One region of the Rhizobium sp. NPDC090275 genome, then DNA from elsewhere that is predicted to be linked to it. Evidence: predicted binding sites of a transcription regulator. Region 1 holds the regulator's gene; each other region holds the start of a gene.

The links. The regulator LexA, encoded in region 1, represses DNA repair genes until DNA is damaged. The targets are predictions, from matches to a motif close to TGTTCNNNNTGTGTTCNG.
Region 2: ACIQUB_RS23325 (helicase-related protein) is a predicted target of LexA. The motif match lies at 1,249-1,266, and genes of this name have one in related genera.
Region 3: ACIQUB_RS03025 (UvrD-helicase domain-containing protein) is a predicted target of LexA. The motif match lies at 1,185-1,202, and genes of this name have one in related genera.
Region 4: dnaE (DNA polymerase III subunit alpha) is a predicted target of LexA. The motif match lies at 3,612-3,629, and genes of this name have one in related genera.

What each region holds. Positions count from the first base shown of each region.
Region 1 is NZ_JBIVYL010000002.1:521,819-529,741, forward strand. Features, by position in the region: gene gltA (citrate synthase) at 1-797, opposite strand, end outside; gene ACIQUB_RS06880 (ComEC/Rec2 family competence protein) at 1,125-3,539, shown strand; gene lexA (transcriptional repressor LexA) at 3,533-4,258, opposite strand; gene ACIQUB_RS06890 (VOC family protein) at 4,458-5,342, shown strand; gene kdsA (3-deoxy-8-phosphooctulonate synthase) at 5,339-6,181, shown strand; gene eno (phosphopyruvate hydratase) at 6,335-7,609, shown strand; gene ACIQUB_RS06905 (septum formation initiator family protein) at 7,748-7,923, shown strand, end outside.
Region 2 is NZ_JBIVYL010000010.1:43,049-50,971, forward strand. Features, by position in the region: gene ACIQUB_RS23310 (transcriptional regulator) at 1-223, shown strand, start outside; gene ACIQUB_RS23315 (YMGG-like glycine zipper-containing protein) at 325-585, opposite strand; gene ACIQUB_RS23320 (DUF3309 family protein) at 616-771, opposite strand; gene ACIQUB_RS23325 (helicase-related protein) at 1,452-4,577, shown strand; gene ACIQUB_RS23330 (RNA-binding S4 domain-containing protein) at 4,581-4,985, shown strand; gene fdxA (ferredoxin FdxA) at 5,180-5,518, shown strand; gene ACIQUB_RS23340 (CarD family transcriptional regulator) at 5,914-6,489, shown strand; gene ACIQUB_RS23345 (RNA polymerase factor sigma-32) at 6,868-7,728, shown strand; gene ACIQUB_RS23350 (M48 family metalloprotease) at 7,792-7,923, opposite strand, start outside.
Region 3 is NZ_JBIVYL010000001.1:636,615-644,537, forward strand. Features, by position in the region: gene ACIQUB_RS03025 (UvrD-helicase domain-containing protein) at 1-1,142, opposite strand, end outside; gene ACIQUB_RS03030 (alpha/beta fold hydrolase) at 1,712-2,533, opposite strand; gene ACIQUB_RS03035 (efflux RND transporter periplasmic adaptor subunit) at 2,886-4,082, shown strand; gene ACIQUB_RS03040 (efflux RND transporter permease subunit) at 4,082-7,237, shown strand; gene ACIQUB_RS03045 (flagellin) at 7,505-7,923, shown strand, end outside.
Region 4 is NZ_JBIVYL010000002.1:264,441-272,363, reverse strand. Features, by position in the region: gene dnaE (DNA polymerase III subunit alpha) at 1-3,377, opposite strand, end outside; gene ACIQUB_RS05535 (hypothetical protein) at 3,680-4,255, shown strand; gene ACIQUB_RS05530 (ABC transporter ATP-binding protein) at 4,282-4,965, opposite strand; gene ACIQUB_RS05525 (lipoprotein-releasing ABC transporter permease subunit) at 4,980-6,287, opposite strand; gene proS (proline--tRNA ligase) at 6,306-7,628, opposite strand.

The sequences.
Region 1 (7,923 bases):
CCGTGGGCAGGGCCCCAGAGGCAGGCAATGCCTGCCGCGATGCAGGCGAACGGGTTTGCACCCGAGGAGCCGGCGAGACGAACGGTGGACGTCGAAGCGTTCTGCTCGTGGTCGGCGTGCAGGATGAAGATGCGGTCCATGGCGCGGGCAAGCACCGGATTGACCACATATTCCTCGCAAGGAACGGCAAAGCACATGCGCAGGAAGTTCGACGCGTAGTCGAGATCGTTCTTCGGGTAAACGAAGGGCTGGCCGATATGGTACTTGTAGGCCATGGCGGCGATCGTCGGCATCTTGGCGATCATGCGAAGCGAAGCGACCATGCGCTGGTGCGGATCGGTGATGTCGGTGCTGTCGTGGTAGAATGCCGACAGGGCGCCGACGCAGCCGCACATGACGGCCATCGGATGCGCGTCGCGGCGGAAACCGGTGAAGAAGCGGCTCATCTGCTCGTGCACCATGGTGTGGTGCGTGACGCGGTAGTCGAAGTCCTTCTTCTGCGCGGCGGTCGGCAGTTCGCCGTAGAGAAGCAGGTAGCAGACTTCGAGGAAGTCGCCCTGTTCGGCCAGCTGCTCGATCGGGTAACCGCGATGGAGCAGAACGCCCTCGTCGCCGTCGATATAAGTGATTTTCGATTCACAGGATGCGGTCGAGGTGAAACCAGGATCGTACGTGAAGGAAGCCGTGTTCTTGTAGAGGGCGCCGATATCGATGACATCAGGGCCGATCGTGCCGCTCTTGACCGGCAGGTCGACTGTCTTCTCACCGAGTTTCAGTGTTGCGCTTTGATCCGTCATTCTGATCCTCCAAACTGGCGGTTGGCGCCTTAAAAGCGCCATAGGGTTAAGCGTCGTCTGCGATAGCTATATGATCGCGCGCCTAATGCCAAGTTACCGTGATGCCATTTTGTGCATCGCAGTATCAACTTTTAAGCACTCCAGCGATGTCGTCTCCGCATAGCGGAAGTCAATGATAAACCTGACATTTTTGATGGTTTTATTTCCCGTTTGAATTCAAACGATTATAGTTGCGTTTCGGCTCCACCGGCCTCATTCTGATTGCAGGTCAGGGTGGCTTTCGGGTGTCGTTGCATGCCGGAGTTGAATGCCAGTCACGTCGTTTTGATGCCACCCGAAGCGGCGCAAATTGCCAATTTGCCGGCCGTAACAGGGCAAAATGCCCGTGCCATAATGACGCGCGCGCCATTGACGCAGTCGACGTCGGGTTTTCTGAGTCGCGCAAGCCGAGGGATCAATCGTCAGGCATCCTTCGCAGCACAGGCATTCAGCACGGAATTCGACCACGGCCGCTTTTTCCTGGCGTCGCCCGTCTTCCTCGGCGCTGGCGCCGTCGCCTGGTTCCGGCTCGCCGTCGATATGCCCCCTATGCGGCTCCTTGCCTGGGCTATCCTCTTCGGTCTCGTCTTTGTCTTGGCCGGCGCTGCGCGCGTCGCGACCCGCCGCGTGGCGATATCAGGCCTGCTTGTCGTCCTCGGCATGTTCGCGGCGCAACTCGAGACGTGGCGCGCTGATACCATCGTTCTCGACACACCGGTGACCACGACTGTGACCGGCCGCGTGGAACGGCGCGAGGGAGATGACAACGGCCGCTGGCGCTACATCGTCAGGGTAACGCGCACGGACGAGCCCGCGCTCAAGCGTTCGCCGCAGCAGGTCTCGCTCGTCGCGCGTGCAGGAGAGCCCGTCGCGGTCGGCGGATGGCTCAGAGGCCGTGTGCGCCTGACGCCGCCAGCCGGACCTGCGCTCCCCGAACTGAACGATTTCGCCTTCTCCGCCTATTTCGACGGCATCGGCGCCAACGGCTTCTTCTACGGCGTTCCGCAGCCCATCGCGTCGCAGACCGATATCGCCGATCTCTCTGCCGCCGATCGCGCCGTGGAATGGCTCTACGGCTTGCGCAGCAGTATTGGCGACCGCATTCGCAGCATCCTGCCTGATGATACCGGCGCCTTCGCCGCCTCGCTTGTCACCGATGAGAGACGCGCTATCTCCAACGAGACGACGGAGGCCCTGCGCCAATCCGGCCTCGCGCATATCGTCGCGATCTCGGGCCTCAACATGGCGCTGTCGGCCGGCATCTGCTTTGTCGGGCTGCGGCTGTTCTTTGGACTGTTTCCTGGCTTCGCGCAGGCCTATCCGACCAAGAAGCTCGCCGCCGGCAGCGCGCTTCTGGCGCTGACCGCCTATTACATGATCTCGGGCTTCGCCGTCTCCGCCGAGCGCGCCTTTATCATGATGGCGATCATGCTGGTCGCGGTGCTGTTCGATCGCCCCTCGATCAGCCTGCGCAACATCGCGCTCTCGGCGCTGCTGATCATCCTGATGTCACCATCGGAGGTGCTGGGCCCCAGCTTCCAGATGTCCTACGCCGCGACGCTGGCGCTGGTCGCGGGCTTTGCTGTCTGGACTAGGAGGCGGCATCGCGAAAGCGTTTTTCTCACGCATCCCGCGATAAAGCCGGTCATGGTCACGCTTCGCTTCTTTGGCGGCATCGCGCTGACCTCGATGATCGGCGGTTTCTCGACGGCGCTGTTTTCGATCGAGCATTTTCATCGGCTGAGCGGCTACGGCCTTCCCGCCAACCTGCTTGCAATGCCCGTTATCTCCTTCATCGTCATGCCTTTCGGAATGCTCGCGATGTTGGCGACGCCCTTTGGTCTGGACGCGCCACTATGGACCGTCGCCGGCTTCGGGCTGGATCTGGTGATCGACATCGCCAAGATGGTTTCCGGCTGGGGCGGCAGTGTCGATATCGGGCGGATACCGGAATGGTATTTCCCGATCGCCGTGCTCGGCTTCCTAGTCTGGGGGCTGATGCGGACACGGCTGCGATGGATCGGCGCTGTGGGAGCCGCGCTTGCAACGCTCGTCGTTGTTCTGCTGCCTGCGGCACCTGCGCCCGAGCTGGTCGTCTCCGAGGATGGGAGCCTCGTGGCGGCAGTCACAGGCGACGGCCTCGCCAGCAACCGCGAACGCCCGCCCGACTTCATCTTCGGGCAATGGCAACGCGCGCTCGCGATCGAAGAACACAAGCCGCCTGACATGCTTGAAGGCGAGGCCTTGCCCATCCCGAAGAGGGGAGAGCCGCGACCAAGGCTGACACTGAAACAACAAGGCGAAGCCCGCGCCATGATGCGCGATGCCGCAGCGTCCACAAATGACAGCGCTTTTCAGTGCCTGAAGACGGCCTGGTGCGTGACAGCGCTCGACAGCGGCTACATCATCGCGATGCTCGAAAACGCCGCCTATCTCGGTCCTGCCTGCGACGTTGCCGATATCGTCATCACGCCTGTCCGTCTGCGCCAGGCGACATGCCGTTCCGGCGCAATGCTATTGACCGGCGAAACCCTCAGGCGATCGGGCGCCGTCGAAATCCGCATCGACGAGCAGGGGGCGCCGGTCGTCAAAACAGCCTATGAAAGCGTCGGTCGCCCGTGGATGCGCCATCGCGCCTATGACTGGCGCAACGACAGCTTCAGCGATGATCCGTCACCAACTAGTGACGTCACCACTCAGTGATACCGGCGAATAAGCCCGACGAGCTTGCCCTGAACCTTGACGCGGTCGGGCCCGAAAATACGCGTTTCGTAAGCCGGGTTCGCGGCTTCCAGCGCGATCGAGGCGCCCTTGCGGCGGAAGCGCTTCAGCGTCGCTTCCTCGTCATCGACAAGCGCCACAACGATATCGCCGGGGTTGGCGGTGTTGCCGTTGCGGATGATGACGGTGTCGCCGTCGAAAATGCCGGCTTCGATCATCGAGTCGCCCTTGACCTCGAGCGCGTAGTGCTCGCCGGAGCCGAGCATGTCGGCGGGGACGGTGATGTCGTGGGTGTTGTTCTGGATCGCCGAGATCGGCACACCGGCGGCGATGCGGCCCATGACGGGAACGGACGCTGAGTTGCCGTTGTCGGCGCTCGGCGCGGCCTTCGGGGCAGGGGCTGCGGCCACCGGCTGCGGCTTGCCGAGGCTGCCTTCAATGACGCTCGGCGAGAAGCCGCGTCGCGGCTGCAGGCTCGGATTATAGGCTTCCGGCAGCTTGATCACCTCGAGCGCGCGCGCTCGGTTCGGCAGCCGGCGAATGAAGCCGCGCTCTTCCAGCGCGGTGATCAGCCGGTGAATGCCGGATTTTGATGCGAGATCGAGTGCATCCTTCATTTCATCGAAGGATGGCGGAACGCCCGACTCTTTCATCCGCTCATGAATGAACAGAAGCAGTTCTTGTTGCTTGCGTGTCAGCATCGAAATGAACCCCAGAGTCGTGAAACAAAGCCAGAACGGACACTATATGTTCCATATGTGTTCCGCAAGTGCCTAAATTTTCGTAAAACTTGGCTCGGAATCGTCGCGATTTTGCACTTCATTCGATTTAACCGGGCTCGCCTCTTGCATTGTGGCGAAAGCCAGCGCACATCTCTGCCGATTTCGGGAGGATTTGCTGATGAGTGACCCCCATCCTCTGGACCACGTGGTGCTGCCGGTCGTCAACATCGAGATGGCGCGCGAGCGCCTGGGTAAGCTCGGTTTTACCGTCGCCGCCGATGCGCGGCACCCATTCGGCACCGAGAATGCCTGCGTCTTCTTCGCCGACAAAACCTATCTCGAGCCGCTCGGCATCGCCAGCCTGGAGACTTACGAAGCGGCCATCGGCGATGGCAACGTCTTCACCGCCCGCGACCGCGCCTTTCGCTTCCGCTGCGGCGATGACGGGCTGTCGGCGATCGTCTTCGGGACGCCTGATGCCGACAGTGATCACACACGCTTTCTCGCCGATGGCATGAGCGGCGGCGAGATGCTGCAATTTGCCAGGCAGATGAAGATGCCGGATAGTTCCGAGGCGACCGCCGCGTTCCGCCTCGCTTTCGCGGCCGATCTACGCGCGCCCGATTTCTTCCTCTTCGCCTGCCAGCGCGTCAACCCGCTGCCCAGCGACCGCAAGGCGTTGGAAACGCATGCGAACGGCGTTTTGGGCATCCTGTCGATCGTGCTCTCGTCCTCCGATCCGAAGGCGTTCGCGCCGCTGTTGCAGTTGGCGTCTGATGCGCAGGCGACCCGCGAGGAGGCCTTCGGTGTCAGTCTGGATGCCGGCAACGCCCGTATCAATATCCTGTCGCCGGATGGCTTGAACGCCTATTACGATCTCTCCGAGCCCAAGGCCGATCGCGGCCTGCGCGGCGCGGCGATTGTCTTTTCCGTTGCCGATCTCGCCGTGACAGAGGCGCATTTGGCTGCTAACGGGATCACCTATACACGCAAGAACAATCGAATTCTGGTGAAGGCCGCACCCGGCCAGGGCGCGCTCTTCGCCTTCGAGGAGAAACGATGACTGAAACCAATTCCGAGGTGGCCGTTGGCGAAGGCGCCGGCCGTGTGGTGTTTTCCAACACCGGCAAGCTGTCGCTGATCGCCGGCCCCTGCCAGATGGAAAGCCGCGACCATGCCTTCATGATCGCCGGCACGCTAAAGGAGCTCTGCGACAAGCTCGGTATCGGCCTTGTCTACAAGTCCTCCTTCGACAAGGCCAACCGCACGTCGCTGTCGGCCCAGCGTGGTATCGGGCTTGAAACGGCGCTTGAAGTGTTCGCCGATCTCAAGAAGGAATATGGCTTCCCCGTTCTCACGGACATCCACACCGAGGAGCAGTGCGCCGAAGTCGCCACTGTCGTCGATGTGCTGCAGATCCCGGCCTTTCTTAGCCGGCAGACGGACCTGCTGGTCGCCGCCGCCAAGACCGGCCGCGCCATCAACGTCAAGAAGGGCCAGTTCCTGGCGCCCTGGGACATGAAGAACGTGCTGGCCAAGCTGAATGCCAGCGGCAACCCGAACATCATGCTGTGCGAACGCGGCGCTTCCTTCGGCTACAACACGCTGGTCTCCGACATGCGCTCTCTGCCGATCATGGAAGCCATGGGTGCGCCTGTTGTCTTCGATGCGACCCATTCGGTACAGCAGCCGGGCGGGCAGGGTGGCTCCAGTGGCGGCCAGCGCGAATTCGTGGAAACGCTGGCGCGTGCGGCGGTCGCCGTCGGTGTCGCCGGTGTGTTCGTCGAGACGCACGAAGATCCCGACAACGCGCCGTCGGATGGCCCGAACATGGTCTATCTCAAGGATATGCCGCGCCTGCTGGAAAAGCTGCTGGCCTTCGACGCCATCGCCAAGGGCTGACGTTCAAAAGACTGACACGTTCGTGTATTAGGCCACGAGGAATAAAGCGGCGAAGCATGCGCAAAACGGCTCCGAACTGCCATTGTAATTTGCGCATCTTCGATTAAAGACGAATTTCAAACGATTTATCCACCCTCAAGCAGAGAAGAGCCGATGACCGCTATTACCGATATTATCGCCCGCGAGATTCTCGACAGCCGTGGTAATCCCACCGTCGAAGTCGATGTCTATCTCGAAGATGGCAGCATGGGCCGCGCCGCCGTTCCGTCGGGCGCGTCGACCGGCGCGCACGAAGCCGTCGAACTCCGCGATGGTGGCAAGCGTTATCTCGGCAAGGGTGTCGAAAAGGCCGTCGAAGCCGCCAACACGGAAATCTTCGACGCCATCGGCGGCATCGACGCTGAAAACCAGATCCAGATCGACAACATCATGATCGAACTGGACGGCACGCCGAACAAGTCGCGCCTCGGCGCCAACGCCATCCTCGGCGTTTCGCTGGCCGTTGCCAAGGCTGCCGCTGAAGCTGCCGGCCTGCCGCTCTACCGCTACGTTGGTGGCGCTTCCGCGCACCTGCTGCCGGTTCCGATGATGAACATCATCAACGGCGGCGCGCATGCCGACAACCCGATCGACTTCCAGGAATTCATGATCCTGCCTGTAGGCGCTGATTCCATCCGCGAAGCCGTTCGCATGGGCTCGGAAGTCTTCCACACGCTCCGCAAGGAACTGGCTGCCCAGGGTCACAACACCAACGTCGGCGACGAAGGCGGTTTCGCACCGGGCCTGAAGAGCGCTCCTGAAGCCCTCGACTTCATCATGAAGTCGATCGAGAAAGCCGGCTACAAGCCTGGCGAAGACATCCACCTCGGCCTCGACTGCGCCTCGACCGAATTCTTCAAGGACGGCAAGTACGTTCTGGAAGGCGAAGGCCGCACGCTGGAGCCGGGCGCAATGGCCGAATACCTGGCACAGCTCGCTGCCCAGTACCCGATCATCTCGATCGAAGACGGCATGGCTGAAGACGACTGGGATGGCTGGAAGGCTCTGACGGATCTGGCCGGCAAGAAGGTTCAGCTCGTCGGCGACGATCTCTTCGTCACCAACTCGGCTCGCCTGCGCGATGGTATCAAGATGGGCGTCGCCAACTCGATCCTCGTCAAGGTCAACCAGATCGGTTCGCTGACGGAAACGCTCGACGCCGTCAACACCGCGCACAAGGCAGCCTACACCGCCGTCATGTCGCACCGTTCGGGCGAAACCGAAGACAGCACGATCGCCGATCTCGCCGTTGCGACCAACTGCGGTCAGATCAAGACCGGCTCGCTGTCGCGTTCGGATCGTCTTGCCAAGTACAATCAGCTGATCCGCATCGAAGAGGGCCTCGGCCCGCAGGCCCAGTACGCCGGCCGTTCGATCCTTCGCGGCTAAGTCGTCTTATTTCAGGCATTTGGAACCCGCGCCTTCACCGGCGCGGGTTTTTTGTTGCGCCGCGTTCATAGTCAACGGACGGTTAATCTCTGCCCGGTAGTCTTCTGGTCAAGGGTAATGCGTTTCGAGAATGCGTGTATGTGGACCAAGCATCATAAGAAGAAAAAGATCGGCCGTTTCGTCATTCCGGCGATGGCGGTCGCGTTTCTCTCCTACTTCGGCTACCATTGCATCCATGGCGACTACGGCCTGCGCGCGACCGAAGTGTTCGAGCGCCAGCGCATCACGCGCGAAAGAGAGCTGGCCGTGCTTAA
Region 2 (7,923 bases), on a different contig from region 1:
CAAGCATTACCCGATACCGGTGGCGAGCCCAGTCGAGGTGATTAAATCGGTGATGGCGGCCAACAATTACAGCCGTGCCGATCTGGTGGCCGTGATTGGCTCCAAGGCGAGAGCGGCCGATCTTCTGAATGGCAAGCGGGAAATCAACCTGGATCAGATCAGGAAGCTGAGCAGGGAATGGAATATTCCCGCAGGCGCGCTTATCGGCGAAATCGCCGCTTGAGCGATCAGACGCTAATATCGCCACACTAGGTCAAAACAAAAAGGCGCCGGAAAGCCGACGCCTTTTCTTATCCGTAGACCCGATCGCTCAGGCCAAAATCATCAGCGCGGGCAACGTGCTTCGTAGCGGCGGCCGTAGCGGTCGCGGTAGACGCAGTAGCCGCGGCGTTCGACCGACTGGCCGATGAGCGCGCCGGCGAGACCACCGGCAACGGCGCCAACGGCGGCGCCACCCCAGCTGTGGCTGACCGCGCCGCCGATGACAGCGCCGGTGCCGGCGCCGATCGCGGTGCCTTGTTCCGTGGCCGTGCAGGATGCGAGCGCGCCGACCAGAGCGCCGATGAGTACAATCTTCTTCATCATAACTATGTCTCCCAGGGTTTTTGGCGCGCTTTAGATGCGGCCCATGAGTACGAGAATGATAATAATCACAAGAACTAAGCCCAAACCGCCAGAAGGTCCATAGCCCCAGCTGCGACTATAACCCCAATTCGGTAGGGCTCCGAGCAAAAGCAGAATAAGGATAATGAGTAGTATCGTTCCAAGCATATCCCGTGACCTCAGCGCATTTCGAGTTTGAATGAGCCAGAAACACGTAAGCCGGCTTTTGGTTCCGTCTATTTTTTCCAAGAGGACAATATTTTTCAGCAGGTAAGCCGACGTCACCTGGCATTCTCACGCTCACGCATAGATGACGCGGCGCCAAAAGCGCATTTGCGCCTATGGTTAAAATTTCTATAAAATACAATAGGTTGTCGTGAACAAATCGGGAAATCGGCAAAGTCGCTGATTCGTCTTCTCTTTGTTCCGGATTTGATCGAGCCTGCTTCGAAACGGATTTTTTACATTTCCGGCGGCCCCGAAGTCACCGCTACACGCCCCTTCCTTATCCGCCGAACAAAAACCTCGACACACGCCAAACGAGAATCTTCCGATTCAGCATCTGGTGGGAAAAAGTGATTCAAAATCAATACTTAGCAGTGAACAAACCCTGAATCATCGGGAGTCAGCGATTCGTCTCCGATTCGTTCTACTGCTGTTCCGAATCGCTATGCGAGCATTCCACAAGCTATTCGCGAGAGCTAAAATCCGCCGGTGAAATTGAAATCAGCCCTTGCGTTTGCGCCAGCGGCTGTCCATTTGTTTGTCTGCTTCGGATCAGGAGCTTGGTTTTACCCCCGGGGCACCCCCGCCCCGTCTGCAGGACAAAGACACTGACATCGCAGCCGATGATACTGAGTGGGCGCGGCGTGACCGCGGTGCTCGGTCCAACCAATACAGGCAAGACCCATTATGCCATCGAGCGGATGGTTGCCCACAGCACCGGCATCATCGGCCTGCCGCTGCGCCTGCTCGCGCGCGAGGTCTACACGCGTGTCTGCGAAAAGGTCGGTGTTCACAACGTAGCCCTGGTGACCGGCGAGGAAAAGATCTCGCCGCCGAACGCGCGTTACTCGGTCTGCACCGTCGAGGCCATGCCGCGCGAGACCAAGGCCGCCTTCGTTGCCATCGACGAAGTGCAGCTATCGGGCGATCTCGAACGCGGCCACATCTTCACCGACCGTATCCTGCATCTGCGCGGCCGCGACGAGACGCTGTTGCTCGGCGCCGGCACCATGCGGCCGATCCTCCAGCATCTGCTTCCCGGCATCACCGTCGTCGAGCGTCCGCGCCTGTCGCACCTGCTCTACGCCGGCCAGAAGAAGATCACCCGCCTGCCGCAGCGCTCGGCCATCGTCGCCTTTTCGGCCGACGAGGTCTATGCGATCGCCGAGCTCATCCGCCGCCAGCGCGGCGGCGCAGCCGTCGTTCTCGGCGCGTTGAGCCCGCGCACCCGCAACGCCCAGGTGGCGCTGTATCAAGCAGGCGACGTCGAATATCTGGTGGCGACGGACGCGATCGGCATGGGGCTCAACCTCGATGTCGACCATGTCGCATTCGCACAGGACCGCAAGTTCGACGGCTATCAGTTCCGCAACCTCAATCCCGCCGAGCTCGCCCAGATCGCCGGCCGCGCCGGACGCCATCTGCGCGACGGCACCTTTGGCGTGACGGGCCATGTCGATCCGTTCGACGAGGAGCTGGTCGGCCGCATCGAGGGCCACCACTTCGACAACGTCAAGGTGCTGCAGTGGCGCACCACGGACCTCGACTTCAAGTCGATACAGACGCTGCGCGCCAGCCTTGAAACCGGACCGCGCGTGCCCGGCCTGACGCGCGCGCTGCCGGCTGTCGACCAGCAGGCGCTCGAACAGCTGTCGCGCTATCCCGAGATCCGCGATCTGGCAGACACGCCGGCGAGGGTCGAAAAGCTGTGGGAGGCCTGCGCGCTGCCGGATTATCGGCGCATTACGCCGGCCCAGCACGCCGATCTGATCGCGACCCTCTTTTCCGATCTCGTGCGCTATGGCACGGTAAATGAGAATTTCCTTGCCGAACAAGTGCACCGCGCAGATCGAACTGACGGTGAAATTGACACGCTTTCGGCGCGAATCGCGCAGATAAGGACGTGGACCTATGTATCGAATCGGCCCAGCTGGCTTGCCGATCCGACACACTGGCAGGAAAAGACGCGGGAAATCGAAGATCGATTGTCCGATGCGTTACATGAAAGGTTGACGAAACGCTTTGTTGATCGCAGGACATCTGTGCTCATGAAGCGCCTGAGAGAGAATGCGATGCTGGAAGCTGAAATCAGTGTAAATGGCGATGTCTTCGTAGAAGGACATCATGTAGGGCAGTTGTCGGGTTTCCGGTTCACGCCTGTATCGGGAGCGGATGGTCCGGACGCGAAGGCTGTCCAGGCTGCTTCGCAAAAGGCGCTTGCTTTGGAATTCGAAGCCCGCGCAGCGCGTATTCACGCGTCCGGCAACGGCGATCTGGCGATCGGCTCCGACGGCTCGATCCGTTGGCTCGGCGATCCCGTGGCACGTCTGGCGGGCACCGAGCACATCATGCGTCCGCGCCTGATCCTGCTTGCCGACGAACAGCTGACCGGCAACGCGCGCGACCACGTCGCCGCCCGCCTGGAACGCTTCGTCAATCACCACATCTCGACCGTGCTGAAGCCGCTCGACGATCTGTCGCGCGCTGAAGACCTGCAGGGCCTCGCCAAGGGTCTCGCGTTCCAGCTGGTGGAAAATCTCGGCGTGCTCTTCCGTCGTGACGTGACCGAAGAGGTTAAGTCGCTCGATCAGGACGCGCGCGCCTCGATGCGCCGTTACGGAGTTCGCTTCGGCGCCTACCACATCTTCGTTCCAGCGCTCCTGAAGCCGGCTCCGGCCGAGCTCATCACGCTGCTCTGGGCACTGAAGAACGACGGTCTCGACAAGCCGGGCTACGGCGACCTCATTCCGGTTCTGGCCGCCGGCCGTACCTCTGTCGTCACCGATCCGAGCTATGAGCGCAATTTCTACAAGCTGGCGGGCTTCCGCTTCCTTGGAAAGCGCGCCGTTCGCGTTGATATCCTCGAGCGCCTGGCCGACATCATCCGTCCGCTGCTGCAGTGGAAGCCGGGTCAGCCGAACCGCCCAGAGGGTGCCTATGACGGCCGCCGCTTCACCACGACCACGGCGATGCTCTCCATTCTCGGCGCTACGCTCGAGGACATGGAAGAGATCCTGAAGGGTCTCGGCTACCGCGCCGACGCTGTGAAGGCGGAAGAAGCAGCCACCTATCTGGCAGCACAGGACGCCGCCGCGACGCCGGCCGCAGCAGCTACGACGGAAGCAACCGCTGACGCCGCCGCTGAAGCGGCCGAGCACGACGATGCCGACAGCGCCTCTGCTGACGAGACGACTGCGGAAGCACCGGCTGCCGAAGCCCCTGCTGCCGAAGCGCCGGCTGCTGAAGCACCAGTCGCCGAAGCAACCGCGACGGAAGCCTCTGCCGAAGCTGCGCCCGCAGCGGAAGCACCGGCTGCCGAAACCGAAGAGCCGAAGCCGGTTCTGCTCTGGCGCCTTGGCGGCCGCACCGACGGCAACCAGCGTCAGGCACGCGGCCATGGCGAACGCCGTGGCGGCGAACGCCAGGGTGAGCGTCAGGAGCGTGGCGAACGCCAGGGTGAACGCCAGGATCGTGGCCACGGCCATCGTCGCCAGGGCGGCGAAGGCGAGAACCGCGACGGCAACCGCCAGAACCGCGGCAAGGACGGCGGCAAGCCGCACCAGGGCCGCAACGACCAGCGCGGCGACCGTCAGGACCGTGGTGGCAAGGGTCGCGACGACCGCAACAACAACCGTGGCGGCTCCCAGCCGCTGCGCTTCGAGGCAAAGCCCCCGCGCAAGGAAAAGCCGGTCGATCCGGATTCGCCCTTCGCAAAGCTCGCTGCCTTGAAGGAGCAGATGAAGAAGTAATCGATGAGCGAGAAGACACAGCCATCAAGCGGTTCGCGCCAGCGCATCGACAAGTGGCTGTTCTTCACGCGCATGATCAAATCGCGCTCGCTGGCGCAGGCCCATGTCCAATCCGGGCATGTGCGCATCAACGGCGAGCGCGTCAATCTTCCCAGCCATCAGATCAAGACCGGCGACAGGATCGAGCTCTCGCTCGACCGCCGCGAGTTCGTTCTGATCGTCAAATCCGGCGGCGCTCGGCGCGGCCCTTTCGAGGAGGCTCGCCTCCTCTACGACGACATCTCACCCTCCGCGCAAGACCGCAAACAGCTGACGCCCTACGAGCAGGCGACCCGCGATACGGGCGCTGGACGCCCGACCAAGAAAGAGCGCCGCGCAATCGACCGCCTGATGTCCGACGACGATTAGAAAATCCGTCTCCAAACTCGCCGCTTTCGCGCTTTCTTTATCCTTGAAATCCGGCACTAAAGCCGATACTTCACAAGCAACTTGCCGGATGGCGTGGCAGTTCCCAAGACTGGTCATGTCCGTCTCCGGCCAGGGGAAAGGCGCGACGTTCCAGGTTGCCCGGCCCCGTCTGCGTGAAAATCCTGGAGTTCTTCATGACCTATGTCGTGACCGACAACTGCATTCGCTGCAAATATACCGATTGCGTTGAAGTCTGCCCCGTTGATTGCTTCTATGAAGGCGAGAATTTCCTCGCGATCAATCCTGACGAATGCATCGACTGCGGCGTCTGCGAGCCGGAATGTCCCGCCGAGGCGATCAAGCCGGACACCGAACCGGGCCTCGACAAGTGGCTGAAGATCAATGCCGAGTTCGCCAGCATCTGGCCCAACATCACCGTCAAGAAGGACGCGATGGATGGCGCCAAGGACGTGGATGGCGAGACCGGAAAGTTCGAGAAATACTTCTCGGAAAAGCCCGGCGCCGGCGATTGATCGCCCATTGATACTATAGTCTGAGACAGGGCCGGAATATGCCCAATCTCACGGCGGATATGCATGACTTATGGGGGCGACATGTGTTGCCCGCATGACTCATACGCAGTAAATTATTGATTTCCTCATATTTTTGTGGTAACTTTCACACACTGTTCCTTTTGCGGCATCAAGGATGCCCCAAACCACCACGAAAGCAAACAAATCCAAGCGCGATTTCCGTGACATATCATGATCTTGAGCTGTCACGCCCCAAGATTGCGTGTCTGAATATGCTTGCTTCTTCCCGGTGGGACCAGAAGTAAAGTCACCCGACGGATCCGACCGTCTCATCCGGGCCTGACTGACCCGGCTCCGGCCTTGGCCGGAAGCGTAACAGGGAGTTTTTGACAAGAATGACGATCCAGCAGAAAAAGCCTTCAGCAGCCCGCCATGGTTTCAAGACCGGTGAATCGATCGTGTACCCCGCTCATGGAGTCGGTACCATCACCGCTATCGAAGAGCAAGAAGTTGCCGGGATGAAGCTCGAACTTTTCGTTATCGATTTCGAGAAGGACAAGATGCGCCTGAAAGTGCCGGTCGCAAAGGCCATGAGCATTGGCATGCGCAAGCTTTCCGAGACGGATTTCGTCGAGCGTGCTTTGAAGGTCGTGCAGGGCAAGGCGCGCGTCAAGCGCACCATGTGGTCCCGTCGCGCGCAGGAATACGATGCCAAGATCAACTCCGGCGACCTGATCTCGATCGCTGAAGTCGTTCGCGACCTTTATCGTGCCGAAAACCAGCCGGAACAGTCCTATTCCGAACGCCAGCTTTACGAAGCAGCGCTTGACCGCATGGCGCGCGAAATCGCCGCCGTCAACAAGCTCTCGGAAACCGAAGCCGTCCGCCTCGTCGAAACGAACCTGAACAAGGGTCCGAAGCGCGGCAAGGCTGTGGAAGAAGACGAAGCAGAAGAGGAAGAAGCAGCCTGATCTCAGGCTTTCTTCTTACCAAAAAACCCGGCCATCGTGCCGGGTTTTTTTATTGGAACCTTTTCCACAGTCGCGCGTTTACACACTGTCACCACGGACTTCCGGGAGAAAGCAATTTCGCTGGAGGTCCGGTTTTCATGTCAGGATGCGACGAGGAGCGGATCATGCCTTCCACAAATTGCCGGTTTGGCAACGTGAAGAAAACGGTCTGGGCTCGCGGCATAACCAGCACATAGCAGTAACTAGGGCCTCTCTCTGAGACGTCCAGAGTTAGGCCTTCATATCTTCCAGCCATGAATTTGATCCGGTCCGCAACGTCCGGAAGCAAGCCTTGTTTGCCCTTTTTTAGGGCTAAAAGTCTGAACTCAGGAGACCGATATGAAGAACATGTCTGCAGACCGGCGCATGATCAAGATCGCCATGGCGGCTCCCTATCTTGCCCGCGAGGAAGAACACGACCTCGCTGTCCGTTGGAAGCACAACGACGACCGTGGGGCACGCAACCAGATCGCAATGGCGCATATGCGCCTCGTCATCTCGATGGCTGCGAAATTCCGCAACTTCGGACTTCCCATGAGCGACCTCGTCCAGGAAGGCTATGTCGGCCTTCTGGAAGCCGCCGCCCGCTTCGAGCCGGAGCGTGATGTCCGTTTCTCCACCTATGCAAGCTGGTGGATCCGCGCCTCGATCCAGGATTATATCCTGCGCAACTGGTCGATCGTGCGCGGCGGCACCAGCTCGGCCCAGAAGGCGCTGTTCTTCAATCTGCGCCGCCTGCGCGCCAAGCTCGCCAAGGGTGATACGCAGCTGACGCTGCAATCGATCCACCAGGAGATCGCCGCGGCACTCGGCGTCAGCCTCTCCGACGTCCAGACCATGGATGCACGCCTCTCCGGCAACGACGCCTCGCTGCAGGCACCATCGGTGTCTGGCGATGCCGACAGCGCCGAGAAGATGGACTTCCTCGTCAGCAACGAGCCGCTGCCCGATGAACAGGTCACCAACATGATCGACGGCGAACGCCGCCGGGTCTGGCTTGCGTCCGCGCTCACGCATCTCAACGAACGCGAGATGAAGATCATCAGCGCCCGCCGCCTTGCCGAAGACGGAGCGACGCTGGAAGAGCTTGGCGCCGACCTCGGCATCTCCAAGGAGCGCGTCCGCCAGATCGAAAGCCGCGCGATGGAAAAGCTCCGGACAGCGCTCGTCAGCGCCGATCCGTATATGGCAGCGCACTGACCCCGATTACTCCGAGATTACTCCCCAGTGATGCAACTGGCCCGGCGCAAGCCGGGCCTCTTTTTATTCCGAGATGATTTTGACGCGGTCGCCGGGCGCAACGGAGGCACCGGTCGGCAGGGCGTTGATCAGCTTGAACAGATCGAGCTTGCGATCCGTCCCCATCATCCGCGCCGCGAGCGTGGTGATGTTATC
Region 3 (7,923 bases), on a different contig from region 1:
TGCACCTTGATATCATCGGGGTCGCGGCGGTCGGTGAACAGCGTCTTGCCGAGGCGGCCTTCATTGTGGGTGATCAAGTGCGCTGCAGCACCCAGGATATGGGCGGTCGAGCGGTAGTTGCGCTCGAGCTTGATCACCTTGGCGCCGGGGAAATCCTTCTCGAAGCGCAGGATGTTGTCCACTTCGGCGCCGCGCCAGCCATAGATCGACTGGTCGTCGTCGCCGACGCAGCAGACATTCTGCGGCTCGCCCTTGGGGCGCTGGGCGAGCAGGCGCAGCCACATATACTGCGCGGTGTTGGTGTCCTGATATTCGTCGACCAGGATATAGCGGAAGCGCTGGTGGTATTCCTTGAGCAGATCGGGCGTCTTCCGGAAGATCGCGATCGGATGCATCAGGAGGTCGCCGAAATCGCAGGCGTTCAGCGTCGAGAGGCGCTGCTGGTAGGCGAAGTAGAGTTCGCGACCCTTGCCGTTGGCGAAGGCGCGCGCGTCGCCCTCAGGAATGTCGGCGGGGCCGAGGCCCTTGTTCTTCCAGGTGTCGATCATCCCGGCGAACTGCTTGGCCGGCCAGCGCTTGTCGTCGAGGCCCTCGGCCTGGATCAGCTGCTTGACGAGGCGCACGACGTCGTCGGTGTCGAGAATGGTGAAATCGGAGCGCAGGTTGACGAGCTCGGCGTGGCGGCGGAGCAGCTTGACGCCGATCGAGTGGAAGGTGCCGAGCCAGGGCATGCCCTCGACCGCGCCGCCGACCAGATGGGCGATACGCTCCTTCATCTCGCGGGCGGCCTTGTTGGTGAAGGTGACGGCCAGGATCTGCGAGGGGAAGGCGCGGTTGGTATTCAGGATATGGGCGATGCGCGTGGTCAGCACGCGCGTCTTGCCGGTGCCGGCGCCGGCGAGCACGAGGACCGGGCCTTCCAGCGTTTCGACGGCTTCGGTCTGCTCGGGATTGAGGCCATCGAGATAATCCGGCCGCTCTCGAGCACCGCCACGAGCGGCCATGGCACGGGCGGCGAGACCTCCCGATGCCGGAGCCGAAACGGGCGCTCCTCGTGCGGGAGCTGCGGGGGCCTGCTGCTTGCGCGGCGCTTCGCCCGGCTCCTCGTCGAAGAAGGGCATATCGTCGAAACTGTTGCTCATGGCGCGTAATGTAGTGATTCGGATCGGAAAGACCAGAAAAGATGTTCTGGTTTCATTCCCGGTCCACGGGATGTTGGGTGTTGCGGTGGGGAGCGGGTGGCGTTGTGCGGCGCCTCGTGTCCATTCACGTCGAGCAAAACGAGGGCTTAGCAGATCCTCGGGACGAGCCCGAGGATGACGGTTGAGGATGGTGGTCGCGTCTGTAACCTATTGAGGTAGAAGAGCTTTCCTCTCTCTCGGCGTCATCCTCGGCCTTGTGCCGAGGATCTAAGCACGTTTCCGCGAGTTCAACGGCGCGGATGAGCTTCAACGCTTCAAAGGATAGTGGCCCGGTGCGGCGCCTCGCGTCCATTCACGTCGAGCAAAGCGAGGGCTTGGCAGATCCTCGGGACGAGCCCGAGGATGACGGTTGAGAATGGGGGTCGAGTCTGTAACCTATTGAGGTAGAAGAGCTTTCCTCTCGCTCGGCGTCGTCCTCGGCCTTGTGCCGAGGATCTAAGCACGTTTCCGCGAGTTGAACGGCGCGGATGAGCTTCAAGCGTCCAACACCCGAGCGCGCGGTGACCCGATCACCCCTTGATGAAGTCAAGTACATCCGCGTTGAAGCGTTCCGGCTCGACCTGGGCGAGGCCGTGGCTGGAGCCTTCGTAGACCTTGAGCACGGCGCCCTTTACGATCTTGGAGGACTTCAGGGCCGCAGCGACGATCGGGACGATCTGGTCGTCGTCGCCGTGGATGAAGAGGGTCGGCTTGTCGATCTTGCGGAGGTCGTCGGTATAGTCGACCTCGGAGAATTCGTGGATGCAGTCGTATTCGCCCTTGATGCCGCCAGCCATGCCCATCAGCCAGAAGGTCTCGCGCAGGCCCTCGTTGACCTTGGCGCCGTCGCGGTTGAAGCCGTAGAAGGGCATGGAGAGGTCGCGGAAGAATTGCGAGCGGTCGAGCGCGGTGCCATTGCGGATGCCGTCGAAAACGTTGAGCGGCAGGCCCTCGGGGTTGGCGTCGGTTTTCAGCATCAGCGGCGGAACGGCGCCGACCAGCACCACCTTGGCGACGCGCTTGGTGCCGTGGCGGCCGAGATAGTGGGCGACTTCGCCGCCGCCGGTGGAATGGCCGATCATGATCAGGTTCTTGAGGTCGAGCTTTTCGATCAGTTCGGCCAGATCGTCGGCGTACTGGTCCATGTTGTTGCCGTCCCAGGTCTGGGAGGACTTGCCGTGGCTGCGGCGGTCATGGGCGATGACGCGGTAGCCGTTCTGGCCGAAATAGAGCATCTGCGCTTCCCAGGCGTCGCCCGAGAGAGGCCAGCCATGCGAGAAGAGGATCGGCTGGCCGGTGCCCCAATCCTTGTAGAAAATCTTCGTTCCGTCCTTGGTGGTGATCTTCGGCATGCTCGTCATCCTCTTTGCGTTCGCTGTTGAATGAATGGAGCGGCGGGCGCGCTTGCGGCCCATTGCGCGACGGCAGAGAACATCGGAATGATCAGAAACGAAAGCACTATTTGCCGGTCCGGCGGACATTCACTCCTGTGGGTGCGCGCTTTTGCGAGGACGGCAACGTCAGGGCGAGATGACCGACATCAGCCGGTCACCAACAGTTGACATTACAATGCTGTAATGGGCGGCCAATTTGCTTGCCGCTGACCTGCAATCGGACAATAATTCCGGCGTTGCGCGGCGATTTGCCACGTAAGCGCCTCTTTCGATCGACCCTGGACAACCTCGAGTCCCTCTGGAGACGTGAATGTCATTTTGGAAGCAGTTTACGATCTGTCTCATCGTTATCGCCGCTGGCGTTACCGGATGGGCTGTCTTTGTGCCTGGTGCGCGCGATACGCTGCGCAATGCCGGCGTTCCCGAAGCACTTGTTGGCAAGGCGATCGATCCTGACAATGCAGGCCGCGCCGCAGCGCCTGCAGCTGGCGGTGAGCAGGCGAGCAATCGTCGCCAGGGTGGTGGCAATGGTGGCGGTGGCCGCAATGGTGCCGTGCTTGTCGTCACGCAGGCTGTGGTACCCGGTGTCGTCAACGACCGGCTGGGTGCGATCGGCACGGGAGATGCGATCCGCTCGGTGGTGGTGACGCCACAGGCGAGCGGTCTCATCCGCGAAATCCTCGTCAAGTCCGGCGACCGGGTCAAGCAGGGGCAGATCATCGCCAAGCTCGACAGCGAGGAGCAGGTGATCGTCAAGGGGCAGGCCGAAGTCGCGCTGAAATCGGCGGTCGAGAAGTCCAGCCTCTACAACAATATCAAGTCCAGCGTGTCGCGCATGGATGTGTTCGATCAGGAGATCGCCGAGCAGAACGCGCGGCTGCAATTGCAGGCGGCACAGCTGAGCCTCGACCGTCGCAACATCCTGGCGCCGATCGACGGGATCGTTGGCATCATGCCTGTCAATATCGGCGACAACGTCTCGACGACGACGCCGATCGTGACGCTCGACGATCGCACGGAAATCCTCGTCGACTACTGGGTGCCGGAGCGTTTCGCCAATACGGTCAAGGTCGGACAGGCGGTCGAGGCGACGTCGGTGGCGCGGCCGGGGCAGGTGTTTTCGGGCGCCGTCGAGGCGATCGACAACCGCGTCGATCCGGCGAGCCGTACGCTCCGGATGCGGGCGCGGATCAACAACGCCGCCGACGAGCTGCGCGCCGGCATGTCGTTCAGCGTCGGCATGCGGTTCGATGGCGACCAGTATCCGGCGGTCGATCCGCAGTCGGTGCAGTGGGATTCGCAAGGCTCCTTCGTGTGGCGCGTGGCCGAGCAAAAGTCGCACAAGGTGCGCGTCAGCATCGTGCAGCGCAATCCCGACTATGTGCTGGTCAAGGGCAACCTCGATAATGGCGACCTGATCGTCACGCAGGGCCTGCAGCGCGTGCGCGAGGGCGGGCCGGTGCGCTCCGAAGGGGGCGAACTTGCCGCCAAGGAGCCCGTCACCTGATGAGCGAGAGCGGCACCCACAACAACACGCCTTCGGGCAAGCAGACGTTTACGGCGCTCTTCGTGCGCCGGCCGATCCTGGCCCTGGTGTTCAACACGCTGATGATCGTCGCGGGTCTCGCTGCCTATGTCGGCATCGAGGTGCGCGAGCTGCCTGACGTCGATCGGCCGGTCGTGACCGTGCGCACCACCTTCGACGGCGCGTCGCCGCAGACGATCGATCAGGAGGTGACCAAGGTCATCGAGGGTGCGTCGGCGCGCGTCAGCGGGCTGAAGTCGATCTCTTCGAGCTCGCAGTTCGGCCAGAGCCGGGTGACGCTGGAATTTTCAGATACGGTGGACCTCGCGGTTGCTGCCAACGACGTGCGTGACGCGATCGGGCGGATCACCGACCGGTTGCCTGACGACGCCGATGCGCCGCAGATCGTCAAGGCTGACTCGGATTCGCAGCCGATCATGCGTCTCGCCGTCACTTCCACCAAGCTCAACATGGATGACCTGACGCTGCTCGTCGACAATGAGGTGATCGACCGGCTGGCCTCCGTCGATGGCGTTGCCGATGTCGAAAGCTATGGCGACCAGGAGAAGGTGTTTCGGGTCGATGTCGACCAGTCGGAGCTCGCGAGCCGCGGGCTGACGATCGGCGATCTCACCAATGCGCTGTCGAATGCGGCACTGGACGTGCCGGCGGGCTCGCTGAAGAGCCCGACGCAGAATATCGTCGTGCGCGCCACCGCCAGCCTGCAAAAGCCCGAGGATTTCGCCAACGTCATGTTGCTCGACCGCGTGCGGCTGGGCGATGTGGCGACCGTGACGCTCGGACCGCGCGACGGGCAGACGGCGCTGCGCTCGAACGGGGTGCCTGGCATCGGTCTCGGCGTCATCCGACAGGCGCAGTCCAATACGCTCAATATCTCCAACGGTATCAAGGCCGCGGTCGAGCAGTTGTCGAAGACGCTGCCGGAGGGTACCAGGATCGCGATCACCAGCGATGACGCGGTGTTCATCCAGGGCGCCATCCACGAAGTGGTGCTGGCGCTGGTGCTGGCCGCAGTCATCGTTACCGCCGTCATCTATCTCTTCCTGCGCGACTGGCGGGCGACGATCATTCCGGCGGTGAGCATGCCGGTGGCGCTGATCGGCACGCTGGCGGCGATCTACATGGTCGGCTTCTCGATCAATATCCTGACGCTGCTGGCGATCGTGCTCGCGACCGGTCTCGTGGTCGACGATGCGATCGTGGTGCTCGAGAATATCGTGCGCCGGCGCGCGCAGGGCATGGGGCCGCGCGCAGCGGCCGTGCTCGGCACGCGCGAGGTGTTCTTCGCTGTTATCGCGACGACGGCGACGCTGGCCGCCGTGTTCATTCCGCTGTCGTTCCTGCCGGGGCAGGTCGGCGGCCTGTTTCGCGAGTTCGGCTTCGTGCTTGCATTCTCCGTCGGCCTGTCGTCGCTGGTGGCGCTGACGCTTTGCCCGATGATGGCGTCGCGGATGCTGACCCGGGAGATGAAAGAGGATCACGGCATGCTCGGCCGCTTCGGCGACCGGTTTTCCAGCGCTTATGAGTGGTGCCTGCAGCGTTGCCTGAATGCGCCCTTCGTCGTCATCGTGTTCTCGGTGATCTTCGCGGGCGCCGCCGTCCTTGCCTTCACCGGCGTGAAGAGCGAGCTGACGCCCAACGAGGACCGGGCGATGGTGATGATGCGGCTGACGACACCGCAGGGATCGAGCCTTGAATATACGCGCGACAAGCTGCAGCTGGTCGAAGAGTATTTGCAGCCGCTGGTAGATAGCGGCGATATCCGCAACGTCTTTTCCATCTCCGGACAGAACGGGCAGGCCAATAGCGGCTTCATGGTGCTGACGCTGGCGCCCTGGGGCGAGCGCGATCGCACGCAGGGCGAAATCGTCGCGGATATCAATCGCGCGGCTTTGAAGGTTCCGGCGCTGCGCGGCAATGCCATCCAGTCCAACAGCCTGCGCATTCGTGGCGCCGGCAACGGCTTGCAGATGGCGTTGATCGGCAGCGATTACGATGCGCTGACGCAATCGGCGCTGAAACTGGTGCAGGCGCTGGACGCGACCGGCCGCTACGACACGCCGCGTCTCGCCAACGAGCCGACGCAGGCGCAGGTCTCGATCTCGATCGACCGCGAGCGGGCATCGGATCTCGGCATCAACATCACCGGCCTGTCGACCGCCATCCAGTCGCTGCTGGAAGGGCGCTCTGTTGTCGACGTGTTCGTCAAGGGCGATGCCTATCCGGTACTTTTGACCTCGAACACGCGACCGCTCGACGATCCGACCGATCTGGAGAACGTGTTCCTGAAAACCGGCGACGGCAAGATCGTGCCGATGTCGGTCATCGCCTCGTTGCAGGAGGGCGCCGTGGCGCCGCAGCTCAATCGCGAGCAGCAGCTGGCGTCGGTGGCGATCACGGCTGGCCTCAAGGATGGCGTGTCGCTTGGCGACGCGGTGAAAGAGGCCGTGACGCTGGCCGGACCGCTGCTTCCCTCGGGTGCGCGGTTGATGCCGCTTGCGGAAGCGGCGACGCTGGAAGAAAACGCCAACGGCATGGCGCTGACCTTCGGTTTCGCCATCATCATCATCTTCCTGGTGCTGGCGGCGCAGTTCGAGAGCATGCTGTCGTCCGTCATCATCATGTCGACGGTGCCGCTGGGGCTTGCGTGCGCGGTCTTCGCGCTTGTGATCACGGGTTCCAGCCTCAATATCTACAGCCAGATCGGGCTGGTGCTGCTCGTCGGCGTCATGGCCAAGAACGGCATCCTGATCGTCGAGTTCGCCAATCAGCTGCGCGATGAGGGCCAGGACGTCAGGGCATCGATCGAGAAGGCCTGCGCGCTGCGTCTGCGTCCCGTGATGATGACGATGATCGCCACCATCCTCGGCGGCGTGCCGCTGGTCTTCGCGCATGGCGCGGGTGCCGAGGCGCGCGTGGCGCTTGGATGGGTGATCGTCGGCGGGCTTGGTTTCGCGACGCTGGTGACGCTGTTCATCACGCCCGTCGCCTATCTGCTGATCGCCCGCTTCGCCAAGCCGCATGCGCATGAAGAGGCACGGTTGCATCAGGAGATGGAACATGCCGAGCGGCCGAAAATCGTTGCCGCGCGGGATCAGCTAGAAGCTGCCGAGTAAAAAACGCCGCCTGGCGACGATGCCCTCGGGGCGGTTGCGGGCGGCGTTTTCGCATAGTTTCCGAATAGTTGCATAATGGGCTAAATTAATTGCGACTTTTAGATGTTTTTTAAGCATAAGCCGTAATCATTGGCATCGATACCGATGGTCTCCCAGCGTTTCGGGAGGCTGCGCGGCGCCGCTGTTTTGGCGCCCCCGGACATGAGTGTTCGCGGCACCGGTTCATTTGTACCTGTTGCGTATTGTTGTGTTCGGAGTTCTGTATCCGTGAGTATTTATCGGCGCACTTCGGTGGATGCCGCGCTTTATGTATTGCGCGACATCGGGAATAAACTGACGACGACCCAGAGGCAGGTCTCGACCGGCCTCCGGGTCGAACGCGCCTCGGACAATGGCGCCTATTGGGCGATCAGCTCGACATTGAAAAGCGACCAGAAGGCGCAGTCGGCGGTGCGGGATGCGCTGGGGCTGGCGGCCGCGACGATGGATACGGCCTATACCGCCGTCGGCGAATCGACCGATCTCGTCAGCCAGATCAAGGCCAAGCTCGTCGCCGCCACAGAGGATGGTGTCGACAAGGACAAGATCAATCTCGACATCACCCATCTGAAGCAGCAGTTGCGGGCCGTGTCCGGTGCCGCGAGTTTCAACAGCGACAATTGGGTGGCGATCGACGATGGCGATGA
Region 4 (7,923 bases), 260 kb from region 1:
ACGATGAAGGAGACGAGGCCGTCGCCCCTGGCATTGAGATGGGCGGCAACGGCGCGCAACGGACCGGAATCGCGGACATAGACGCGGAGCGCCTTCTGCATCTGCAGCGACTTCTCTTCCAGCGACTGGATCGTCTGGATGCGGAGGCCAATGCCCTCCGGCCGCTCTTCGCCGGTGGCGGTAATGACGAAGGATTTTCCCGATTCCAGCATGTCGCGATATTGGTTCAGCATCTCCGAGAAGAGTACCGCTTCAAACTGGCCGGATGAATCCGAGAAGACGATGATGCCCATCTTGTTGCCGGTGCGCGTCTTGCGCTCCTGCTTGGAAATGACGGTGCCGGCAAGGCGCGCATTGCTGGCGCCCTGCTTCACGGCGGCCGCGAAATCGCCGAAGGTCTGGACGCGCATCTTCTCCAGCACGCTGCTGTAGCTATCGAGCGGATGGGCCGTCAGGTAGAAACCTAGGACCTGGAATTCCTTGAGCAGGCGCTCCGAGGGCAGCCAAGGCGAGAAAGGCGGCATCGAGATCTTTTCCGGGCCCGATGACAACACGCCGCCGAAGATATCCGACTGGCCGCTCAGCTTGTTTTCCTGGGCGCGCTGGGCATAGCCCATGATGCGATCGATGCCGCCCGAAAGCTGGGCGCGATCGAGATCGAAGCAATCGAAGGCGCCGGCGAAGATCAGGCTTTCCAGCACGCGCCGGTTGACCTGCTTGGGATCGATGCGCAAGCAGAAATCCTCAAGGCTGGCGAACGGCGTGTCGCCGCGCACCTCGACGATATGATCGACGGCCGATTCGCCGACACCCTTCAGCGCCGCCAGCGCGTAATAGATGCGGTTGTCGCCGGTCTGAAAGTGGCGGAACGAGGTCTGCACGGAGGGCGCGATCACCTCGATATCGAGGCGCTTGGCATCCTGGCGGAAGTCGTTGACCTTTTCGGTGTTCGACATGTCGAGCGTCATCGAGGCGGCGAGGAACTCGACCGGATAATGCGCCTTCATGTAGGCGGTCTGGTAGGAGACGATGGCGTAGGCTGCGGCGTGCGACTTGTTGAAGCCGTAGTTGGCGAACTTCGCCAGAAGCTCGAAGATGTTATCGGCCTGCGGCTTCGACACGCCGTTCTTGACGGCGCCGACGACGAAGCGCTCGCGCTGCTGGTCCATCTCCGCCTTGATCTTCTTACCCATGGCGCGGCGCAGAAGATCGGCCTCGCCGAGCGAATAGCCCGACAGCACCTGAGCGATCTGCATGACCTGCTCCTGGTAGACGATAACGCCTTGCGTCTCCTTCAGCAGGTAATCGATGGTCGGATGGATCGATTCGAGCTCTTCCTCGCCATGCTTGCGGGCATTGTAGGTCGGGATGTTTTCCATCGGACCCGGACGATACAGCGCCACGAGCGCGATGATGTCCTCGATGCAGTCCGGCCGCATGCCGATCAACGCCTTGCGCATGCCGGCACTTTCCACCTGAAACACGCCGACCGTTTCGCCGCGCGACAGCATCTCGTAGGTCAGCTTGTCATCGAGCGGGATCGCGGCGAGATCAACCTTGATGCCGCGCTTGGCGACGAAATCGACGGCGACCTTTAGCGTCGTCAGCGTCTTCAGGCCGAGGAAGTCGAACTTGACGAGACCAGCCTGCTCGACCCACTTCATGTTGAACTGGGTGACCGGCATGTCGGAGCGCGGGTCTCGGTACATCGGCACCAGCTTCGACAGTGGGCGGTCGCCGATGACGATGCCGGCGGCGTGGGTCGACGCGTGACGGTAGAGACCTTCGATCTTCTGGGCGATATCGAGCAGACGGGCGACGACGGGCTCCTTGTCGGCCTCTTCCTGCAGTTTCGGCTCTTCCTCGATCGCCTTCGACAGCGGCGTGGGGTTGGCCGGATTGTTCGGCACCAGCTTGCAGATCTTGTCGACCTGGCCGTAGGGCATTTCAAGCACGCGGCCGACGTCGCGAAGGGCGGCGCGCGCCTGTAGCGAACCGAAGGTGATGATCTGCGCCACCTGCTCGCGGCCGTATTTCTTCTGCACGTAGCGGATCACCTCTTCGCGGCGATCCTGGCAAAAGTCGATATCGAAGTCGGGCATCGAGACGCGTTCCGGATTGAGGAAGCGTTCGAAGAGCAGCGAGAAGCGCAGCGGATCGACGTCGGTGATCGTCAGCGCGTAGGCGACAAGCGAGCCCGCGCCGGAGCCACGGCCGGGGCCGACAGGAATATCCTGCAGCTTCGCCCACTTGATGAAGTCGGCAACGATCAGGAAGTAGCCCGGGAATTTCATGCGCTCGATAACGCTGAGCTCGAATTCCAGGCGGTCGCGGTAATCCTTCTCCTCGTAGCCCGCCGACATGCCGAGCGTTGCGAGGCGCATGTCCAAGCCTTCGACTGCCTGGCGGCGAAGTTCCAGCGATTCGGCGCGCTCCGCCTCTTCAGGATCAGCCGTGGCGCCGGTGAAGCGCGGGAGGATCGGTTTGCGGGTCTTCAGGACGAAGGAGCAGCGACGGGCGATTTCCACCGTGTTCTCGAGCGCCTCGGGCAGATCGGCGAAAAGCTTCACCATCTCGGCGCGGCTCTTCAGATAGTGATCCGGCGTCAGGCGAAAACGCGTGTCGTCGGAGACGATGGCGTTGTGCGCAACGGCCATCAGCGCGTCGTGCGCGTCATAATCGTCGCGGGTCGGGAAGAAGGCTTCGTTGGTCGCGACGAGCGGGATCTCGTGCTCATAGGCAAGGCCGATCACACGCTGCTCGTGGCGCTTGTCGTAGGTGCCCTGGCGCTGAAGCTCCATGTAGAGCCGGTCGCCGAACTTGTCCTTCAGAGACAGCAAGCGCGCGGTCGCCGGCGCGATGTGCCCATCTTTCAGTGGCATATCGATCGGACCGGTCGATGCGCCGGTCAGCGCGATCAGCCCCTCGGTGCCGAGCTCGTCCAGCCACGACGCCTTGATGTGGACCGCCTGCCCGCCTCCCTCGCCGCCGAGATAGGCGCGGCTGACGAGATCCACTAGCCGCTCATAGCCGGCGTCGGTGGCGGACAGAAGCACGATCGACGGCAGTTTCGCCAGCTGTTGCTGGCCGCCGCGCCGCTCGGTCTCAAGCCCGTCTTCCATATCGATGGAGACCTGGCAGCCGATAATCGGCTGCAGGCCCTCGTCCATCGACTTCTGCGCAAATTCCAGTGCGACGAATAGATTGTTGGTATCGGTGATGGCGATCGCCGGCTGGCTATCGCCCGATACCTTGTAGAGGATCTTCTTGAGCGGCAACGCCCCCTCAAGCAGCGAAAAGGCGGAGTGCACACGCAGGTGAACGAAGCCCGGCGTACCGCCGATGAAGTCGCTCGCGCCGTTTTCAGTGCCCGCCATGATATGCCTTTCCGCGCATCCGTATGAATCGGATGCATTGTCGGATTTGGGGACGCCGATGTCCAGAGAGACGGGTACTATCGGACCGCATGACAGTCATGCGGTCCCCGTTATTCTTACATTGCCATGCAGATCAAAGAGAAGCTGGCAATGAACATTGCGATGGAGGTGAATGCTGCGATATCGCGGATCATGTCAGTCATTTGGCTCTCCTGTGCTCTTATGTTTTTATTTTGTTCCTCTCTTGTTCCGTTGTCAACAGGATTGTTTTCTGTTTGGTTAACGGCAAACGGGAGACGAGCATGCGGCGATTCATCTTTGTGGCAGTCCTGCTTTCGGCCAACGCGGCCTTCGGCGCGGATCCTGATCCCGCGCGCATCGTCGATGCGGCCGTCGGCGACTGGAACGGCGACGGGAAGCCGGATCTGGCGCTGCTCGCCGAGGCCCCAGATGATGCCGCCGACGACCAGCTTGGCGTCTACATCTATCTGCGGGATGACCACGACCTGTTGCGGCTTACGACCAGCGCACCCGGCAAGATCTGGGGAACCACGGTGGCTGAAGGGATTTACGGCCAGGAGCCGTCGATCAAGGCGGCAGGCAAGAGCTCGATAGCCATCCACTCGCAGAACAGCGCCATCGGCCGCGACCGGTGGGAGCAGACGCTGACGCTTGCTTACCGCAACAACCAGTTCGTCGTCGCTGGCTACACCTACAGCCATTACGATACGCTAAATCCCGATGGCGGCGGCTCGTGCGACTACAATGCGCTCACCGGCAAGCTGCAGCGGGACGGCAAGGATGCGAAGGCCGAGGCGCGCACGATCACGATTGCCGACTGGAAGGACGAAACCGGGCAGTCGATCTGCGGCGGCTAGACTGGTCCTGACCCGACAGTGAAATCTCAGAAATCCACGACCTTGCCGTCGGCGATGGTGACGCGGCGGTCCATGCGGGCCGCGAGCTCGTGGTTGTGGGTGGCGATCAGCGCCGCGAGGCCGGACTGGCGCACCAAGGCCTCCAGGGCTTCGAAGACATAGCTCGCCGTCTCGGGGTCGAGGTTGCCTGTTGGTTCGTCGGCGAGCAGGAGGCTCGGCGCGTTGGCGACGGCGCGGGCGATCGCCACGCGCTGCTGTTCACCACCAGACAATTCGCCGGGGCGATGGGCGCCGCGGTGGCCGATGCGCATGTAGTCGAGCAACTGCCCTGCCCGCACCTTGGCTTCGTTGCGCGGCAGGCCGGCGATCATCTGCGGCATCATGATGTTTTCAAGCGCCGAGAATTCGGGAAGCAGGTGGTGGAACTGGTAGACGAAGCCGATCTCGCTGCGGCGGATCGCCGTACGCTTGTCGTCCGAGAGGCCATTGCAGGCATTGCCGCTGATGGTGACTTCGCCGCCATCGGGATGCTCGAGCAGGCCCGCCAGATGCAGCAGGGTCGACTTGCCGGTGCCCGACGGCGCCACAAGCGCGACGATCTCGCCGCTGTTGATGGTCAGGTCGGCCTTCTTGAGGATCGAAAGCTGGGTCTCTCCCTGGCCATAGTGACGCTCGACGCCGGAAAGCTTGAGAACGGTATTCCGCTTCATGTAATCAGCATTCCTTATTCGTAGCGCAGGGCCTGCACGGGATCGAGCTTGGAAGCGCGCCATGCGGGGAAGATTGTCGCGAAGAAAGACAGCGTCAGCGCCATGACGACGACGGAGACCGTTTCGCCGACCTCCATCTTGGCCGGCAGCTGGCTGAGGAAGTAGAGCTGCGGGTCGAACAGCACCGTACCCGACAGCCAGGAGAAGAACGCGCGGATCTTCTCGATATTGATACAGACGATAACGCCGAGCAGCACGCCGGCGAAGGTGCCGACCAGGCCGATCGCGGCGCCTGTCATGAAGAATATCCGCATGATGGCGCCGGAACTCGCGCCCATGGTTCTCAGGATCGCGATATCGCTGCCCTTGTCCTTCACCAGCATTATGAGGCCGGAGATGATGTTCAGGGCGGCCACGAGAACGATCAGCGTCAGGATCATGAACATGACGTTGCGCTCGACCTGCAGCGCTGAGAAGAAGGTCTGGTTGCGCTGGCGCCAGTCGGTGATCGCGATCTGGCGGCCGGCTGCGGCCTCTACCTTGGGGCGGAGCTCATCGATATTGTCGGGATTGTCGACATAGAGCTCGATCGACTGCACCAGCCCTTCGGCGTTGAAATAGAGCTGTGCTTCCTCGAGCGGCATATAGATGATCGTCGCGTCATATTCCGACATGCCGATCTCGAAGATGCCCGAGACCTTGTAGGATTTGACGCGCGGATTGATGCCCATCGGCGTCACGTCACCTTCCGGTGATATCAGCGTAATATTGTCACCCGCCTGCAGTCCCAGCTGATCCGCCATGCGCGAGCCGATGAGAACGCCTTGGCCGGCGGCAAAGCCGACGAGGTCGCCGGACTTGATGTTGTCGGAGACGGTTTTCACCTTGCTCAGGTCTTCGGCGCGGATGCCGCGAACCAGCGCGCCGGTGCCGGCACCGCCGGCACCGGAGGCCAGCGTCTGGCCTTCCACGAGCGGCAGCGCCACCTTGATGCCGGGCACGGCGCCCAGGCGATCGGTCAGCGCCGGATAATCCGTGAACGGACCATCGACCGGCTGCACGATCATGTGGCCGTTGATGCCGAGGATGCGCGAGATCAGCTCGGTGCGGAAACCGTTCATCACGGCCATGACGATGATCAGCGTCGCGACGCCGAGCATGATGCCGATGAAAGAGAAGCCTGCGATCACCGAGATGAAGGCTTCCTTGCGGCGTGCGCGCAGATAGCGCCACGCCACAAGTCGCTCGAAAGCGGAAAATGGCCTGCTGGCCGCAGCCGAGCCGGATTTGGATCCCTGCTGGCTCACCGCTGCGTCTGCCATTTCGCCTCCCGCCTTTTCTTAGCCCAAGAGCTTATTGATTGCCGCGTCGATGGTCATCGTTTCGCGGGCGCCAGTCTTGCGGTCCTTGACTTCCACTTCGCCGTTCGCGACCGCGCGCGGGCCGGCGATGATCTGTACGGGCACACCGATCAGGTCCGCAGTCGCGAACTTGGTGCCGGCGCGATCGTCGGTATCGTCATAGAGAACATCGACGCCGGCCTTGGAGAGCTCGGCGTAGATCTTCTCGCAGGCTGCGTCGCAAGCGGCGTCGCCGGCCTTCATGTTGATCACGACGACATCGAAAGGCGCGACCGAGGCCGGCCAGATGATTCCGTTCTCGTCATGCGATGCTTCGATGATGGCGGGAACAAGGCGTGTCGGGCCGATACCGTACGAACCCATGTGGACGGCGTGTTCCTTGCCATCCGGTCCCTGCACCTTCGCGCCCATCGGCTCGGAATATTTCGTGCCGAAGTAGAAGATATGGCCGACTTCAATTCCGCGTGCGGACAGGCGATCGCTCTCGGGGATGGCGTCGAAAGCGGCTTCGTCGTGCATCTCGGAGGTGGCGGCGTAAACCGAGGTCCACTTCTTGAAGATCGCATCCAGACCGGCGACGTCGTCGAAGTTGGTGTCGACCGAGGGGATATCGAAATTCACGAAATCCTTGTGGCTGTAGACTTCCGATTCACCGGTGTCGGCAAGGATGATGAACTCGTGGCTGAGATCGCCGCCGATCGGGCCGGTGTCAGCGCGCATGGGAATGGCGCGCAGGCCGAGACGATCGAAGGTGCGCAGATAGGCCGCGAACATCTTCTTGTAGGAATGCTCGGCGCCTTCGCGGGTCATGTCGAAGGAATAGGCGTCCTTCATCATGAATTCGCGCGAGCGCATGGTGCCGAAGCGCGGACGGATTTCGTCGCGGAACTTCAGCTGGATGTGATAGAGGTTGAGCGGCAAGTCCTTGTAAGACTTGACCGAAGACCGGAAAATATCGGTGACCATTTCTTCGTTGGTCGGGCCGTACAGCATCGGACGGTCCTGGCGGTCCTTGATGCGCAGCATCTCCTTGCCGTAGGCGTCGTAGCGGCCGCTTTCCTGCCAGAGCTCGGCCGACTGCAGGGTCGGCATCGACAGCTCGATGGCGCCGGAGCGGTTCTGCTCCTCGCGGATGATGTTGTTGACCTTGTCGAGCACGCGCTTGCCCAGCGGCAGCCAGGAGTAGATCCCCTGCGACTGCTGCCGGATCATGCCGGCGCGCAGCATCAACCGGTGGGAGACGATTTCAGCCTCCTTGGGGTTTTCCTTGAGGATGGGCATGAAGTAGCGAGACAGACGCATGGCGAATTCCAGAGCTGTTGAGACGCCGCCAAATAGCGGAATCGAAGGCAATCACAATGTTGGCAGCGTTCATAACCGCTTCGCGGCAGGAAGGAAACCCGCGAGGGATTTCCACAGGCTTCTCTTAGAGCAAGTTGGAGCCCGCAAACCGAAGAAACCAAGAAAGCGGCGAAATTATAATGACTTGCGCGAAACTCTTATCAACAGAAAAAATTTACTCGAGTGTAGCAAAAATGCAAAAAAATCTGATGACAAAGCACAATCTTTGAGCTAGCTTTAGCCCACAAAACAGGCA